3 regions of the Dorea longicatena genome follow, and region 3 is predicted to be linked to each of the others. Evidence: a T-box and tRNA genes for the amino acid it is inferred to sense, from the RefSeq annotation. Region 3 holds a T-box; the other regions hold tRNA genes.
The links. A T-box is a leader RNA that pairs with one kind of tRNA and senses whether it is charged. The one in region 3 lies ahead of proS (proline--tRNA ligase), so its partner is inferred to be a tRNA-Pro.
Positions count from the first base shown of each region.

Region 1: it has a tRNA-Pro gene. The T-box ahead of proS (proline--tRNA ligase) is inferred to sense a tRNA for this amino acid. The anticodon was not compared.
Region 2: it has a tRNA-Pro gene. The T-box ahead of proS (proline--tRNA ligase) is inferred to sense a tRNA for this amino acid. The anticodon was not compared.

Region 1 is NZ_CP102280.1:2,272,916-2,278,782, reverse strand. It holds gene NQ508_RS10865 (MerR family transcriptional regulator) at 1-731, opposite strand, end outside; gene NQ508_RS10860 (hypothetical protein) at 750-893, opposite strand; gene NQ508_RS10855 (MATE family efflux transporter) at 1,000-2,319, shown strand; gene NQ508_RS10850 (hypothetical protein) at 2,384-2,674, shown strand; tRNA gene NQ508_RS10845 (tRNA-Gln) at 2,768-2,838, shown strand; tRNA gene NQ508_RS10840 (tRNA-Gln) at 2,985-3,055, shown strand; tRNA gene NQ508_RS10835 (tRNA-Pro) at 3,119-3,192, shown strand; gene NQ508_RS10830 (5-methyltetrahydropteroyltriglutamate--homocysteine S-methyltransferase) at 3,420-4,541, shown strand; gene NQ508_RS10825 (nitroreductase) at 4,657-5,178, opposite strand; gene NQ508_RS10820 (metal-dependent transcriptional regulator) at 5,256-5,636, opposite strand.
Region 2 is NZ_CP102280.1:2,155,204-2,161,070, reverse strand. It holds gene NQ508_RS10320 (S8 family peptidase) at 1-1,232, shown strand, start outside; gene NQ508_RS10315 (hypothetical protein) at 1,261-1,551, shown strand; gene NQ508_RS10310 (signal peptidase II) at 1,552-2,010, shown strand; tRNA gene NQ508_RS10305 (tRNA-Gly) at 2,169-2,239, opposite strand; tRNA gene NQ508_RS10300 (tRNA-Pro) at 2,255-2,329, opposite strand; gene NQ508_RS10295 (C39 family peptidase) at 2,560-3,456, shown strand; gene NQ508_RS10290 (MalY/PatB family protein) at 3,513-4,724, shown strand; gene NQ508_RS10285 (AEC family transporter) at 4,817-5,773, shown strand.
Region 3 is NZ_CP102280.1:75,450-81,316, reverse strand. It holds gene NQ508_RS00395 (CCA tRNA nucleotidyltransferase) at 1-160, opposite strand, end outside; gene proS (proline--tRNA ligase) at 290-1,729, opposite strand; T-box leader at 1,837-2,047, opposite strand; gene NQ508_RS00385 (RluA family pseudouridine synthase) at 2,197-2,976, shown strand; gene spoVG (septation regulator SpoVG) at 3,042-3,317, opposite strand; gene glgD (glucose-1-phosphate adenylyltransferase subunit GlgD) at 3,360-4,478, opposite strand; gene NQ508_RS00370 (glucose-1-phosphate adenylyltransferase) at 4,475-5,749, opposite strand.

The DNA of each region.
Region 1 (5,867 bases), 720 kb from region 3:
TCTACCCAGATCAGCTCCAGAAGAGGTCCATCCGGAACCAGACCGTGACGGGCTGCATAAGTTAAAAGTTCTGGAATATAAGTAACATTCTGACGGTAATCCCCTGCGTAGGTGAATGTAAGATAAGTGCCGCCACTGAGACAATACTCTCCGTAATTATCGATGATAAATACACCGGAATAATTTTCATACTGCCCGTTATTGATTTCCTTAAGCGGAAGGAATGAGCCAATGTTATGGTTGCTGATAATATAAAGATTCTCCGTATTTTTATTCAACAACTGTTTTACCAGAAGATCCATCTCCTCATCTGTATGGTAAGGTGTATTCAATGTATGGCAATAGCGGTCAGGGAACGTCTGCAGCCGGATTTTAAGTAATGTCTGGTCTTCGGCACCGGATAATGTCTGCAGACGTTCTTCAACGTTTTTCTGCAGGCGATTTAATTCCTGAATCTGCTGATGAATGGCATCGAGCTCTTCCGTGAGTAGTTTACGTGTATTTTCTACGCTTCGGTTGTCCATATATTCCCGGATCTTTTCCATAGGGAATCCCAGACGACGCAGATCGCGGATGATGTTCAGTCGCCACAGGTCATCAAGAGTATATAGCCGATAATTATTTTTCCCGCGTTTTGGTGCCAGAAGGCCCAGCTTTTCATAATAGCGGAGAGAATCTGGTCCGATATTGTATAGTTTGGATATTTCATTAATTTTGTAAAACTGCTTCATATGTTTTGTGCGATGGAACTAAGAAAGAGAGGCGCCTGATTTTTCGGCTTCTACAATATAATTACTGTTTGGAAGAGATAGTGCACCTGCTTCGAATGCGGCACGAAGCTGTGCAGTTGTACCATTTGGATGTGGACTTCCGTTTAAAATTAAAATATTCATAAGAAAACCTCCTGTGTATATGAAAATATGATACTTGACCTTAGTATTATACCAAGGTTTAAACTATAAATGAAAGAAAAGAACAAAAAGAAATGAGGTTTTATGAATGAGACTTGAGGGAAAGTCTTTAAAAAGTGATTTTTTACGTTTTATTATCCCATCGATCATTGCCCAGTGGGTATTCTCGCTTTATACCATGGTAGACGGAATATTTGTGGCAAGAGGAGTGTCAGAAGTGGCATTAACTGCCGTCAATATCTCAATGCCATTTACAACGGGGCTGTTTTCCATCTCTATCCTGTTTGCGGTGGGAAATTCGACAATCGTGGCGATTCTTTTGGGACAGGGAGAAAAAGAACGTGCAAATGAAGTGTTTACCCAGAATGTTGTGCTGCTTTGCACATTATCGGTTCTGATCACAATTCTTGTAATAGTGTTTCTAGAGCCGTTTGCCAGATTTCTGGGAGCAACTGATAATATTCTCTCTTATGCGAAAACATATATTGGAACAATTGCACCATTTTCCATGGTATATATTCTCTCTTATTCATTTGAGACGTTGATCAAGACGGATGGCTATCCAAAACTTGCAACAATCTATGTAACGTCCGGGAGCGTACTGAACTGTATCCTGGATTATATTTTGGTCATGGTGTTACATAAAGGTGTCTGGGGGGCAGCGTTTGCTACGGGAATCTCGCAGACAGCAGTGATCCTCTTGTATCTGTGGCATTTCCTCGGACCGAAAGGAACGATAAGATTTTCGAAGTTCCATTTGATGCCGTCAGAAATCTGGCGTCAGATTCGCAATGGTATGTCGTCCGGCGTGACGGAATTCTCAAGTGGAATCATTATCTTCTTCTTTAATCAGGCAATCCTGAAGTACATCGGAGAATACGCACTGGTAAGTTATACGATCATCTCGTATGTGAATACGATCGTTGTCATGTCCATGGCAGGCATTGCACAGGGATCACAGCCATTGATCAGCTATTATTATGGGAAAAATGAACCGGGTAAATATAAAAAGCTTTTGAAATATGGAATCACGGCGGCTCTTGTGGGTTCCGTAGGAGCAGTTGTCGTATGTTATATGGGAGCAGGCGGCATTGTAAGACTGTTTTTGAAAGAAAGTGAAGCATCGTTGATTAAGTATTCCGTAAGGGTGTTCCGTATCTTTATCCTGTCTTTCCTGATTGCGGGACTCAATGTGGTTCTTGGCGGATATTTTACTTCTGTAGAAAGGGCCGGATTTGCAACGATGATCTCGCTTACAAGGAGTCTGGTTGCACTGGTGATCAGTCTGGTGTTCCTTACGGCAGTATTTGGAGGAGAAGCGATCTGGTGGGCACCGGTGATTGCGGAGAGCTGCTGTGTGGTGCTGGCACTGGGGCTTTATCGGTGGTACAGGAAAAGAGAAAAATGATAAAATATTTCAATTGGAAATATTTACATATATAGCATAGAGGAATATAGATGAAATCTAGCAGATGATGTTACTGCAATCACAATTATTATGCTGGAGCGGTGTGCAGGTAGAAGAAATTGCTGTGAATAAAGGCCTGGTTGTCGAAGAACCGGGAAGACGCTTTGAAAAGGGATACAAAGAACATCTCTGGGAAAGTTATAACAAATACAGCCATGAAGATACAGAGATTCTGATTGAAGTACAGCCAAAGTATGTGGAAGTCCGGGATACCAGTGATGACGGATATGCGTTCCAGTTATTCATAGACTTTGAAAATAAAACGGTAGAACCAAAAATTTATGACAAAAAATAACTTTTTTTAAAAATCCTATTGACTTTTCTCTGTATCCGAGTATAATTAATATTCGCTGGACAACTTAAGAACAGCAGAGAAAAGTCACATTGATGCGGATTGGTGTAATGGCAGCACAGCAGACTCTGACTCTGTTAGTAGAGGTTCGAGTCCTCTATCCGTAGTTACAATGCCGGATACTTCATTAAGAAGTATCCGGTTTTTCATATTGTCGGAAATGTATGAAAAAAATCAAAAATACCTATTGACTTTTTTCTAAAAATCAGTATAATAATATTTGTTCGCTGAACAATGCAGAACATAACACTGATGCGGATTGGTGTAATGGCAGCACAGCAGACTCTGACTCTGTTAGTAGAGGTTCGAGTCCTCTATCCGTAGTTCCTTGGCAGGGGCGCCGGATGCTTTTGAAAGTGTCCGGTTACTTTTTAAAATTGCATATATCGGAGTGTGGCTCAGCTTGGTAGAGCGCTACGTTCGGGACGTAGAGGTCGCGTGTTCGAATCACGTCACTCCGATTGAATGATACAGTATCTGATATAGGTACTGTATTTTTTTATGTCAAAGAGTGTAATTCTTGGTATTTGTAAAAACGTCAGCGATATATGGTTTATAGATGCTTTAATTGCTATAGCTTAAAGCTATAGCAACACACAAGTTATATGTATTATCCAAATCATCCAAATCATGCTACTCTATATCCAGACAAAAACAACAGGAAGAAAAGCACAGGAGGATATAGAAAATGAGCAAATACCAGACACCATACAGATATGATTTTGTGGGAAGCTTTTTAAGACCACAGGAAGTAAAACAGGCAAAAGCAGATTACAGCGAAGGAAAGATCACAAAAGAAGAATGTGATGCAATCGTTGATAAGGCAGTCACAGAAGTAGTTGCAAAGCAGAAAGAATTGGGATTCCACATCATTACAGACGGAGAATTCAGAAGAACTTACTGGCATCTGGACTTTATGTGGGGATTCGAAGGCGTTGGTCATGAGCAGACAGGAGCCGGCGTACAGTTCAATGCAGAGATGGCAGCAGTAGAAGATACTTACCTGACAGGAAAAGTAAAGGCAAAAGCACATCCATTTGTAGAAGGATTCAAATTCTTAAAACAGTTCGAAGATGAGAACACCGTTGCAAAATATACAATCCCGGCACCGGCACAGATGTTCCAGCAGATGATCGTTCCGGCAAACTTTGAGAATACAAGAAAATATTATGCAACAAACGAAGAATTGATTCAGGACATCGGAAAAGCATATCAGGAAGTTATCAGACAGTTCTATGAAGCGGGGTGCAGTAACCTTCAGTTAGATGACTGTACATGGGGCGCAATCGTAGGAGATGCCGCAAAGCAGAGATATGAGAGACTGGGGCTGGATCTGAACAAAGTAAAAGCACAGTTACTGGAAGTGAATAACCTTGCATTAGAAGGAAAACCGGAAGATATGGTGATTACTTCACATATCTGCAGAGGTAACTATCACTCTACATTCTTCACAAGCGGCCCATATGATTCCGTAGCAGACTATGTATTTGCAAAGGAAAATGTAGACGCTTTATTCCTGGAGTATGATGATGCAAGATCGGGCGGATTTGCGCCGCTGGCAAAGGTTTCAGAAGATAAGAAAGTCGTTCTGGGACTGATCACAACTAAGTCACCGGAACTTGAAGACAAAGAAACAGTGATCAAACGAATCTATGAAGCAGCAAAATATATTCCACTTGAGAGATTGTGTTTAAGCCCGCAGTGCGGATTTGCATCCTGTGAAATTGGTAACAAACTGACAGAAGAAGAGCAGTGGGCAAAATTAAAACTGGTGAAAGAAATCGCAGAAGAGGTATGGAAGGACGCATAAGACCATACATACCGAAGTATCAAACAGCAGATTTACAATACGCTGCTCGAAGAAAAAAGGAATCCCAAAGATCACATTGATCCGGGATTCCTCTTTTTCTGTTCTCGTTATTCATTTAATCTACATGATACACATAATTCTCTTTACGAGGCTTCGCTTTCGGCACATCTCCGGCCGGATATCCGAGCACGCAGTGTCCGATGCCTTCATAATCACCTTCCACGCCCCATTTTTTCAAAAGAGCCTTACCTTCTTCCGATGCAAAGACTTCTTTCGCCCGGTGGATCCAGCAGCTTCCGATTCCAAGAGAAGCGGCAGCATTCATCAGATTGCCCATGACAAGGCTTCCGTCATAGATATGTGTCGGTCTGTTCTTATCAGCTAATACAACCAGGACAACCGGTGCTCCGTAGAACGGATCTGTATCAGTTCCCATGACATCCGCATTCATTTTGGAAAGCTGATCGCGGGTGGCTTTGTCTGTAACGGCAACAATAACCGGTGACTGCATTCCCATGCCGGTTGCGGCATAAGTGCCTGCTTCAAGAATCAGATCCAGATCTTCTTTCGGGATCATGTCCGGTTTGTAACCGCGTACACTGCGGCGTTCGATCATGTTTTTAATACTTTCGTTCATAAATCAAGACTCCTTTAGAATACAGTGAAAAAATAAAATCTCATAATATAAAAAGAAAATAAAACGAAACGGATGATTTACACTTCTTTGTTCTCGTATACATGTCTCTTGATCGCTTCGAAACTTTCTTTACTGATCACATGCTCCATCTTACATGCATCGGCAGCAGCGACATCCGCAGGTACGCCGAGATGTATCAGCCAGGATGATAAAAGTGTGTGGCGTTCGTAAATCATATTTGCAATCTCCAGGCCGGATGGTGTCAAATGAATAAATCCCTGCTCATCTACTTTAATATGTTCCTTCTCGCGAAGGTTCTTCATGGCAACACTGACGCTGGATTTCTTGAATCCAAGCTCATTGGCAATATCTACGGAACGCACTACAGGCAGTTTCTGGCTTAAAATCAGAATCGTTTCAAGGTAGTTCTCAGCAGATTCATTTAATACATTGCTCATAATAAGTCATTCCTTCCTTCATACGTTAACATTGAATTTAGTATAGCATAGTTCCAAATTACTGGCAAATAAAAGAAAAATCTTAATGAGAAAAAATAATCAATAAAATGAAATAAAGTGGTTGACAGCTAACGAACGTTAGCATATACTAACTATTGCAGGAGATAATGAAAACATTTATCATTATCAAAATCATTATCAAAACAGGCAGAGAAAATGCAAAAAATCATA
Region 2 (5,867 bases), 840 kb from region 3:
TTAGATCGGAGGATCCGCTTCAGATAGTACCGAGTGTGGATACAGACGGACATGGAACATTTGTTGCAAGTGCGGCTGCAGGAGGAGCAGAAGTTGGAAAACAGTTTCTCGGGGCCGCACCGGAGGCTTCTATTGCAATGGTCAAATTAAAGCCGGCAAAAAATTATCTGAAAGAATTTTTCGCGATAGCACAGGATGCCGTATGTTATCAGGAAAATGATATTATGCTGGGACTCCGCTATCTGAATGACCTGGCAAGAAAACAGGGAATGCCGTTAGTGATCTGTGTAGCCCTCGGAACAAGCTTTGGAGGACATAACGGAGATTCTATTCTGGCAGATATATTGGACATTTATGCGACGGTAAGAAACAGGTGTGTTGTAGTCGGAACAGGCAATGAGGCGGCCAGAAGACATCACTATTTTAACCGTTTTACGGATGCACAGGATACGAGGACAGCAGAAATCCGGGTAGGAGAAGGGACACAGTCTTTTGCCGTTGAATTATGGAGTACACTTCCGAATATCGTAATGGTGTCGGTTACTTCGCCGTCTGGAGAGCGTACGGGGATGATTCCGATACGTCTGGGGTATCTGTTTGATTTTTTATTTACATTTGAACGGACAACGATTACTGTGGAATACAGATTATTACAGAGGAATAATGATGCACAGCTGGTATTTATAAGGTTTCAGAATGCGGTTCCCGGAATATGGAAAATAGATATAAAGCCGGCGATGCAGACAACCGGAGATTTTCACATATGGCTTCCGATGGAAGAATTCCTGGAGGGAGAGGTATATTTTCTGGAATCAAATCCCGACACTACATTTACAGAGCCTTCAGGAGGAAGAAATACAATGACTGTGGCTTTTTATAACAGCAGGGAGAATGGAGTTGATATTAATTCGGGCAGGGGGTATACTAGAGATGAAAAAATAAAACCGGATTATGCTGCGCCGGGAGAAGCGGTCACAGGAGCAGTACCTGGCGGGGAATTTAAGAATCGGACCGGTTCGAGCGCCGCAACAGCGATTGCAGCAGGCGGATGTGCCCTGATCATGGAATGGATCAGTGAGCAGCCGGGGGCAAGAGGAGTGTCGTCCAGTCAGGTCAGAAATATTATCGTGATGGGAACACAAAAGCTTCCGGGAATAGAATATCCGAATACACAATGGGGATATGGGACGATGAATTTGTACCGATCATTGGATATTTTAAGACAGCTGTAAAGAAGAACGAGATAAGGAGAGGATACTAATGGCAGATTTTTTTGAAGAATTCGGCAGAATGGTTTCAGATGTTGCTAGTGACATCACAAAGAAGACAGGAGATACTCTGGAAATCCAGAAGATTAAAAGCAATGTTCGTTCGTTAAAGAGAGCGAATGAAAGAGATCTTGCAGATATCGGACGTATGGTATATGAAAAATTCCAGAGTGGAGAAGTGTCAGACATGGATTATGTAACGCTCTGCGAAGAGATAGAAAAACGTGACGAAGAGATAGAAAAACAGGAAGAAGAGATCGTAAAGATCCAGGGAGAAGTATAAATGCGTACACGCATACCCGGTGCGGTCGGAACACTGTTCGCTCTTGATATGGCTGTAAAACAGTACATAGAAGAGAATGTAAGCGAGACGGAAGAAAAAAGTCTCTGTGGGACAGGGATTCTGATCAGAAAAGTATATAATAAAGGATTTGCATTTAACTCTATGGATTCCGAACCGGAAAAAGTAAAGAAAGCGTCGGTGATGACGACAGCAGCGATCGGACTTCTGACAATTATAGAAGCTTTTAGGGAAGGGCATATGCTTAGTAAGATAGCCCTGACATTCTTAAGCGCAGGAGCTTTAAGCAATACTTATGACCGTGTTGTCAGAGGAAAGGTAGTGGATTATATCGGTATTAAATCCAGTCACAAAATACTGGGCAATATAACCGCCAATCTGGCAGATATCTATATTTTGCTCGGTTCTGTATTTGCATTTTTGAAAAAGAAAATAGATTAGGGCTCAAGGAACAATCTGGACAAATAACGAACCCTGTCATCTTTCAGGTGTCTTCACATAAAGTTAGTGAAGACACCCGGAAGATGACAGGGTTCGTTGTTTGTCGCCATGCGGTTCGAAAGAAGCCGCCAGATAAATCTAAAATAGAGCATGAAAAAAGCGGGTGATGGGAATCGAACCCACGTATCCAGCTTGGAAGGCTGGTGTTCTACCATTGAACTACACCCGCATAATACATTATAAATCGGGGTGACAGGATTCGAACCTGCGACCTCCTGGTCCCAAACCAGGCGCTCTAGCCAAGCTGAGCCACACCCCGTTATTTGACGTGTCCTTAAGACAAGTAGTATGATATCATGATAAAATGTAAAAAGCAAGTAAAAAATGAAAAAAATTGAAAAAAGTCATAATTATATAAAAAAACGACACAAATACGAAAAGTCAGAATCAATATTAAGGAAATGATAAGTTGTATCCGCTGGAATGCTGTTGTATAATTAAGAACGATGTCGAGAAAATAGATTATTATTAAGAGGACTGAATTGACAGATGAAGGAGACTAATAACGTAGAACAACGACCAAGAACTTCTCTTTCAAAAGGTGCAAGAAGAAATCAGATATTAAGGCGTATAACAGTAGTCGGTGTGATAGCAGCAGTAATAACTGCTGCTTTTGCTGGCTATTGTCTGCACCGTGAACGTGTAGAAGAAAAACAGAAAGCAGAAGAGCTTAGAAAAGAAAAGCAGGATAAAAAAGAGGCGGCAAAAGTAAAGTCAAAGCCGGAAACTGCCGAACAGAAATTGGAACGTATACGAAAGCAGGCAACGGAACACGGATATCCGAAAAATGTGATCGAACTGTTGGATAAAAATGTGGAAACAGTAGATTTTGTGGCCGATTATGAAAAGAAAAAAGATAAGCCGTATGCAGATACGATAGGAAAAGATCTTTCGCAGGGAGGGATACCGGAACTTTTACAGTGGGATGAACGATGGGGATATGCTCCATACGGAACCAGTATAGTAGCGGCAAGTGGATGCGGACCGACCTGTATGGCGATGGTAGCAGCCGGACTGAATCAGGATGCGTCGATCACTCCGGCAAAGGTAGCTGCTTACGGAACGGAACATGGTTATGTGGACGAAGAGAATAACACCTACTGGAGATTCATGGATGAAGCCGGAGCAAACTGGAATCTTAACAGTACTGCAGGTCTTTTGTCAGAAGAGCAGGTAGCTTTAGAACTTTCGCAGGGACATCCGATCATATGCAGTGTCGGTCCGGGAGATTTTACCAAGATTGGACATTTTATCGTACTGACAGGTTATGAGAATGGCAATGTGAAAGTGAATGATCCGTTCAGCATAAAGAATTCGAAAGCAACATGGGTATTTGCCAATATCAAAGACCAGATAAAAGCGATGTGGGTATTTTCAAAAAAATAGCGATCAGACGGCAGGCGCCGGTGGAAGATCGTTTTCGGGAAACAGGAGAGAAAGATATGAGATATGATTTTACAAAGATTATAGACAGGCATGGAAAAGATGCGATTGCAGTAGACGGACTTGGAAAGAATCCGGGATTTGCACCGGAACCGCCAAAAGACGGATTTGATGTGATCCCGATGTGGGTGGCAGACATGAACTTTGAAACTGTCCCAACGATTCCAAAAGCGATCATGGACAGGGCAGCACATCCGGCATATGGATATTTCAATCCGGTGGAAGAGTATTATGATTCGATCATACGCTGGCATAAGATCCGCAATAATGTAGAAGGACTGATGCCGGAATATATCGGATATGAGAACGGAGTATTAGGCGGAGTAATCTCTGCTCTGACAGCTTTTGCCGCACCGGGAGATGCCGTACTTCTTCACAGCCCGACTTACATCGGATTCACCAAATGCATCACAGAGAATGGATACAAGATTGTACACAGTCCGCTCAAAAAAGACGAAAAAGGAATCTGGCGGATGGATTATGAAGACATGGATGCCAAGTTAAAGGCAAATAACATTCATGTAGCAATCTTCTGTAGTCCGCATAATCCGACCGGACGTGTATGGGAGCGCCGAGAGATTGAAGAGGCGATGGAAGTATATAAGAACAATGAATGTGTAGTGATCGCAGATGAGATCTGGTCAGATCTGATCTTAAAAGGCAGCCAGCACATTCCGACACAGTCGATCAGTCCGGATGCAAGAAACCGTACGATTGCATTGTATGCACCGAGTAAGACATTTAACCTGGCAGGTCTGGTAGGAAGTTATCATATAATCTTCAACAAAATGCTGCGTGACCGGGTGGAGGCAAAATCAAGAAAATCACATTATAATACAATGAATGTATTATCTATGCATGCGCTGATCGGGGCTTACGAGGCAGAAGGATATACCTGGGTCAATGAGCTTTGCCAGGTATTATCTGAAAATGTTGATTATGCAGTGAATCATATCCGTGACTACTACAGAGGAATTGAAGTAAGTAAGCCGCAGGGAACTTATATGTTGTTCCTGGACTGCGAAGACTGGTGCGAGGAAAATTATAAGTCACTGGATGAGCTGTTAAAAGCAGGATGGGACATAGGCGTTGCATGGCAGGACGGAAGACCGTTCCACCAGAAATATGGAATCCGTATGAATCTTGCATTACCGCTTGGCAGAGTAAAAGAAGCATTCGAGCGTCTGGATGAGTACGTATTTCATGTGTAAATATCTGGAAAATATACAGAAATAAAAAGTATAATGCTGTAGATTCCAAAGGAAAATACAGCATTTATTAAGAATGAGAGAAGTGAGAAAATTTGGATAATATAATTGTATCGTTTAATGTAATTGCACCGGTATTTTTTCTTATGGTATTAGGATATTTTCTGGTCAATTATACATCTCTGGCGGACGGAAAGCTTACAAAACAGGCAAATGCCATTGTGTTTAAGATATTTTTACCATGTATGTTATTCTACAATGTCTACCAGAGTGATATCGGTTCTGAGATACATAGCAGGATCAGGCTGTGCATCTGGGCAGCAGGGGGACTTCTGATACTGTTCGTATTGTTGTGTCTGATCGTTCCAAGGATCGTAACACAGGAAAATCAGCAGGGTGTAGTTATCCAGGGAATTTTCCGGAGCAATTATGTGATCTTCGGAGTTGCAGTCGTACAGAATATGTATGGACCGAAAAGTACGACGACAGCGGCAATTTTAAGTGCCATCCTGGTACCGATGTATAATTTCCTTGCAGTAGTCGCGCTGTCAATCTTCGGTGAAAAAAGGGAAAATGACTGGAAAAAGATTATTCTGGATATTATAAAGAATCCACTGATCATATCTTCGGTATTAGGGATTATATTTTCACTTCTTGGGATCAGACTTCCGACAGCTGTCGATACAACGGTTCAGGATCTGGCCAAATTATCAACACCGATTGCGTTTATGATTCTGGGTGGTGATCTGGACTTTTCAAAAATAAAAGGAAACTTAAAAACAGCATTTGTGGTATTGACGATCAAGCTGGTAATCTTGCCGCTTATCATGATTCCGATGGTGGTTATGATGGGTTACCGGGATGCGGACCTGTTGTCCGGGGGGCTGGCATATCAGACGCCGGTTGCAGTATCCAGCTATATCATGGCGCAGCAGGCGGGAGCGGATGGACAGCTTGCCGGGCAGCTGGTTGTGTTCTCATCGGTGCTTTCGATATTTACGTTGTTTGTGACGATATTCATATTGCGGACGATGGGGCTCCTTGCGGTTTAGTATCATAAAAGTAATCACTCTCTTTCAAAAAAATCTTCCTGAAAAGTTGATTTACCAGGTTAATAGGAATAAAATTATGAAATGAGTATTTCTA
Region 3 (5,867 bases):
CCGGCATTGCTGATGTTGTAATATCCCAGTCGCCCGGTTCTCTGCCAAGGATGGAATCTCTGACACATCCCCCGACTGCGTATGCTTCAAATCCATGCAACTGTAAGGTATGAATGATAAACTGTACATCATCCGGTAATTTTATATTATAGTTATTCACAAATATTTCCTCCGTTTATCCACGTTATCAACATTCTATATCATACCATATTTTTGCCGGTGGCTGTTGATAAAAAATGGACGGTAGATTCCTAAAATCCACCGTCCAGTACTTATAATCTCTTTATTCTTAGTATGATTTTCCCCAGTAAGCCATGTGTTTCGCAGGTTTTCCGCAATAGATACATTTATCGGAAATAAACTCTTCATCTTCGATCAGACATCTTGTTGCAGCTCCGCCTGTCTGATATTTTACTTCGCCCTCACATTCCGGATCTCCACACCAGCATGCTTTTACAAATCCACGGTTGGCTTTGAACTTCTCAACCATTTCATCCATTGTAGTAGCTGTATCAATGTGGCTGTTCAGGAATTCTTCTGCTCTGTTGTACATATCCTGCTGCTCCTGCTCTAAGATCTCGCGCAGTTTTACTGCGATCTCATCGAGAGATACAACGATCTTTTCACGGTTATCACGACGTACAACAACAACCTGGTTCTTCTCGATATCCTTTGGTCCGATCTCGATACGTGTTGGAATACCAAGGATCTCCTGCTCAGAGAATTTCCATCCTGTACTCTTATCAGAGTCATCGATCTTCACTCTGTATCCTGCTTTTTTCAGTTCGTCAAGCAGTGCATAAGATCTGTCAAGTACACCTTCTTTGTGCTGAGCGATTGGGATGATTCTACATTCAACCGGTGCTACGTGTGGTGGCAGTACCAGTCCGTCATCGTCACCGTGAACCATGATCAGGGCTCCGATACTTCTTGTTGACCATCCCCATGATGTCTCATACGCACTGTGCAGTTCGTTGTTCTTATCTACATATTTGATTCCGAATGCATCCGGGAATCCGTTTCCGAAGAAATGGCTTGTCGCAGACTGAAGTGCTTTTCCGTCATGCATCAGTGCTTCGATCGTGTATGTGTCTTCTGCTCCGGCGAATTTCTCGTGTTCTGCCTTTCTTCCTGCTACGAATGGGATAGCCATTGTCTCTTTATAGCAATCCTTATAAACTTCCCACATCTGGATTGTTCTTTCTTCTGCTTCTTCATATGTTGCATGAAGTGTGTGACCTTCCTGCCATAAGAATTCTCTTGAACGAAGGAATGGTCTTGTTGTCTTCTCCCAACGGAGAACGGAGTTCCACTGGTTCCATACCTTTGGAAGATCTCTGTATGATTTTACTGTTTTAGCCCAGAGGTCACAGAACAGTGTCTCTGATGTAGGGCGTACACATAATCTTTCCTGCAGTCTTTCCATTCCACCGTGTGTTACCCATGCAACTTCCGGTGCGAATCCTTCTACGTGATCAGCTTCTTTTTCCAGAAGTGACTCCGGAATCAGTACTGGCAGGTATACATTCTCAACTCCTGTTTCTTTGAAACGTCTGTCCAGATCTGCCTGGATCAGTTCCCAGATCGCATAACCGTTCGGTAAGTAGTTCATGCATCCTTTTACGCTTGAATAATCACAAAGATTTGCTTCACGTACAACGTCTGTGTACCACTGTGCGAAATCTTCGTCACGGGATGTAATGTTTTTGACTAATTTTTCCTTTGCCATGTTTCTCTTCTCCTTTTCAATTTTGGTGAAATCCTTATTCCACGTTATTTTTTTGCCGGGAGTTCCACAACCTGACACAAAAAACGCCGGGCCTTTCGACTCCCCGAAAAAGGGACCGAAAAGCTCGGCGGTACCACCCTAGTTAACTGCGACCCTTTCGCAGCTCTCTTCATTGGCCGTTAACGCCGGCTGACACGCTGCACTTTCATGCAGTGGCTCCAGGACCGGTTCCATGTGATGAACAGCAGATATCTCACACCATATGATATCCTCTCTGCGGCTGGATTCTCATGTACTAATTCCCTTCATCGCCATAAAATTTTTTTTGAATTGTCAATTATTTTAATCCATGAAATATGTTTTGTCAAGATATTATCTCTATCTCTGCTTCCGCCAATGTCTGCTTGCAGTTTTTTCCCCTCCATGATTTAATAAGTATATCATTTGTCTTAACAAAGGAGAAGTATATGGCTACTTTAAATATATTATATGAAGACCCACACATCCTCGTCTGTGTCAAACCACATGGCATAGCAACCCAGAGCAAAAGCATCCGTTACCCGGACATGGTCAGCCTGATCAAGAATCATCTGGCGAAAGCTTCCGGCACTTCCGGAAAATCCGGTGCACCAAAATCCATTGGTTCCAGAACCCCTGGCTCTGCTGAGCCTTACCTTGCCGTCATCCACAGACTCGACCAGCCCGTTGCCGGAATCCTTGTCTTTGCCAAGACTCCGGCTGCTGCAAAAGATCTGAATAAGCAGTTACAGAATCAGGGATTCGGGAAATATTACCGCGCGCTTGTCACCAATGCGCCTTCCGAGGAAGAAGGAACACTCGAGGATTATATGGTCAAAGATGCCCGGACGAACACTTCCCGAATCTGTTCTGCAAAGGAAAACGGAGCGAAGATTGCACGGCTGCATTATGATACGGTTCCTGACCATGGCCGGTTGTTTTCAACTGTTTCCGGCAGCTCTTCCTCTGTTGATGTCTCTCTGTCTTCGCAAAGTCAGGAATGTCACGAGACCGAACTTGAGATTCATCTGGACACCGGACGTCATCACCAGATCCGTGTGCAGCTTGCCTCCATTGGATGCCCGATCGTCGGAGATACAAAATATAACCCGGAGCTTACCGGCAATAAAGGATGGCAGACAATCCGATTGTGTGCTTATAAGCTCGATTTCAAACATCCGGTCACACACAAGGCGATGCATTTTCAATTAGAGGCCGATCCGGCATAATTCAGTTATCCTAAAAAGAGGAGCGGGAAATTCCCACTCCTCTTTTTCGCCGATACATATGCCCTCTATGCTTCTGCTACATCCTCAGTCAGAGCTTCTTCATATTTCTCAAGGATAATATTCTGAATGCGCTCTCTTGTTCCTGAGTTGATTGGATGCGCAATATCTCTATACTCTCCATCCAATGCTTTCTTGCTTGGCATTGCGATAAAGAGTCCTTTTTCTCCTTCAATCACCTTAATATCGTGTACCACAAATTCCTCATCCATGGTAATGGAAACGACAGCTTTCAGCTTGCCCTCCTTTGCTACTTTACGTACTCGTACATCTGTAATCTGCATGTTGTTCTAGCCCCTTTCTTCTAGCCTTTGCACTGCTTTTTCTTAAAGTGCATACCTCTCATTTTTTTCTACGACTACCTTCACACCATTTTCACCAACATAGCGTGTGTTTGCCCGGATCGTATCCCTGCTTTCTACAATACAGTTCTCAATATATGCATTGTCTCCGAGATAGACATCATTAAGAATAATGGAATTCTTAATGACACAGTTGTTCCCCACGAATGTCTTCTTGAAAAGAATCGAATTCTCGACTGTACCATTAATGATACTTCCACTCGCCACAAGGCTGTTCTTAACCATAGATCCCGGGTTGTATTTTGCCGGCGGCAAGTCGCTGACCTTGGAATAAATACCCGGCTGTGTCCGGAAGAAATACTCACGTACTTCCGGTTTCAGGAAATCCATATTCGTCTGATAATATGCATCCACTGTTGAAATGTTGCTCCAGTAATCTTTTATTTTATAACCGTAGATTTTCTTCAGATTCTTATATCTGATAAGAATATCGGTCACAAAATCATGTCTGTCATCTTCTGCGCAATGTTCGATCAGATCGATCAGCTGGCGTCTTCTGATTACATAGATACCTGTTGATACAATCTGCGACTGTGCCACCATCGGCTTTTCCTCGAACTCTTCAATACGCATCGAATCATTCATCTTGATCGTTCCGAAACGGCTTGCATCTTCGTTCGGACCAAGTTCTTTGCATACCACTGTAATATCCGCTTTCTTTGCAATGTGATATTCCAGTACTTTGTTATAATCCATCTTATATACAGCATCACCGGATGTAATGATTACATAAGGTTCGTGACATCTCTTTAAGAAATCCAGATTCTGATAAATTGCGTCTGCTGTTCCGCGGTACCAGTATCCGTTCTCCGCGGTGATCGTCGGGGTAAATACATATAATCCCCCCTGCTTTCTTCCGAAATCCCACCATTTTGAAGAATTCAGATGTTCATTCAACGAACGGGCATTGTACTGTGTCAGAACTGCCACCTTCTGAATATGAGAGTTTGACATATTACTGAGTGCAAAGTCAATCGCTCTGTAACTTCCGGCGATCGGCATTGCTGCCACTGCTCTTTTATGTGTCAGTTCACGCATCTTATTGCTGTTACCACCTGCTAAAATAATTCCTACTGCTCTCATGCTCGTTCACCTGCCTTTATCAATGTTTCTCCACTTTCCAGTACTCCATTCGGGTAATCTTCTTTGGATGTTACTCCACTGATAGCAGTGTTCTTTCCAATCTGCACCCCATCCGGTATTACAGATTTTTCACCCACGGCAACCAGGCCAAATGAATAAATTGCCGGTTTTAATTTGTTCGGTATATCACTTCCGATGCCAAATGTAGTATTATCCCCAACCAGGCAATTTTCTGCAATGATTGCCTTGTCCATGACACAATTCTTACCAACCCTGGTATCTTTCATGATAATAGAATCCCTGATCACGGATCCTTCTCCTATAACAACTCCGGATCCGATAATACTGTTATGTACTTCACCATATACTTCCGCACCGTTACAGATAATACTTCTCTCAATCACTGACTGTGCCGAAATATACTGTGGCGGCAGAATCTCACTGTTGGTATATATCTTCCAGAATTCTTCATATAAATTGAACTCCGGTATGATATCGATCAGTTCCATATTGGCTTCCCAGTAAGATCCCAGTGTTCCGACATCTTTCCAGTAACCGTTATATTCATATGCGAACAATCTCTCGCCTTTATTGTGACAATATGGAATGATATGCTTTCCGAAGTCACAACCAGGCTCGTCCTTCAATGTCTCCAACGCTTCCTTCAGGACTTTCCATGAGAATATATAAATTCCCATAGATGCCAGATTACTCTTTGGTTCCGCAGGTTTTTCCTGGAATTCCTGAATCCTTCCATCTTCATCTGCGATAACAATACCGAAACGGCTTGCCTCTTCCATCGGCACCGGCATTGCCGCAATCGTCACGTCTGCGTTATTCGCCTTATGATAATCCAGCATTACTTCATAGTCCATTTTATAAATGTGATCCCCTGATAAGATCAGTACATAATCCGGATCAAACTGCTCCATATAATCCAGATTCTGATAAATTGCGTTCGCAGTTCCGGAATACCATTCACTGCTTCCGCTTCTCTCATATGGTGGAAGAACCGTTACTCCTCCGTAATTCCTGTCAAGATCCCAAGGAATACCGATTCCTATATGCGCATTCAATCTCAATGGCTGATACTGGGTCAATACACCCACCGTATCAATTCCTGAATTAATGCAGTTGCTGAGTGGAAAGTCAATAATGCGATATTTACCTCCAAATGCAACGGCAGGTTTTGCAACTTTTGCTGTGAGGACTCCAAGTCTGCTGCCCTGTCCTCCTGCCAGCAGCATTGCTATCATTTCCTTCTTTCTCATGTCATCACCCCTTCTCAGTAGTCTTGCTTTTTCTATTATACCATACTTCTTCTTACGTAGCTAACAATTTTTACAGTTTTTTTTCGATTTTCGCAAACTTTTTGTTAAATTATTACAA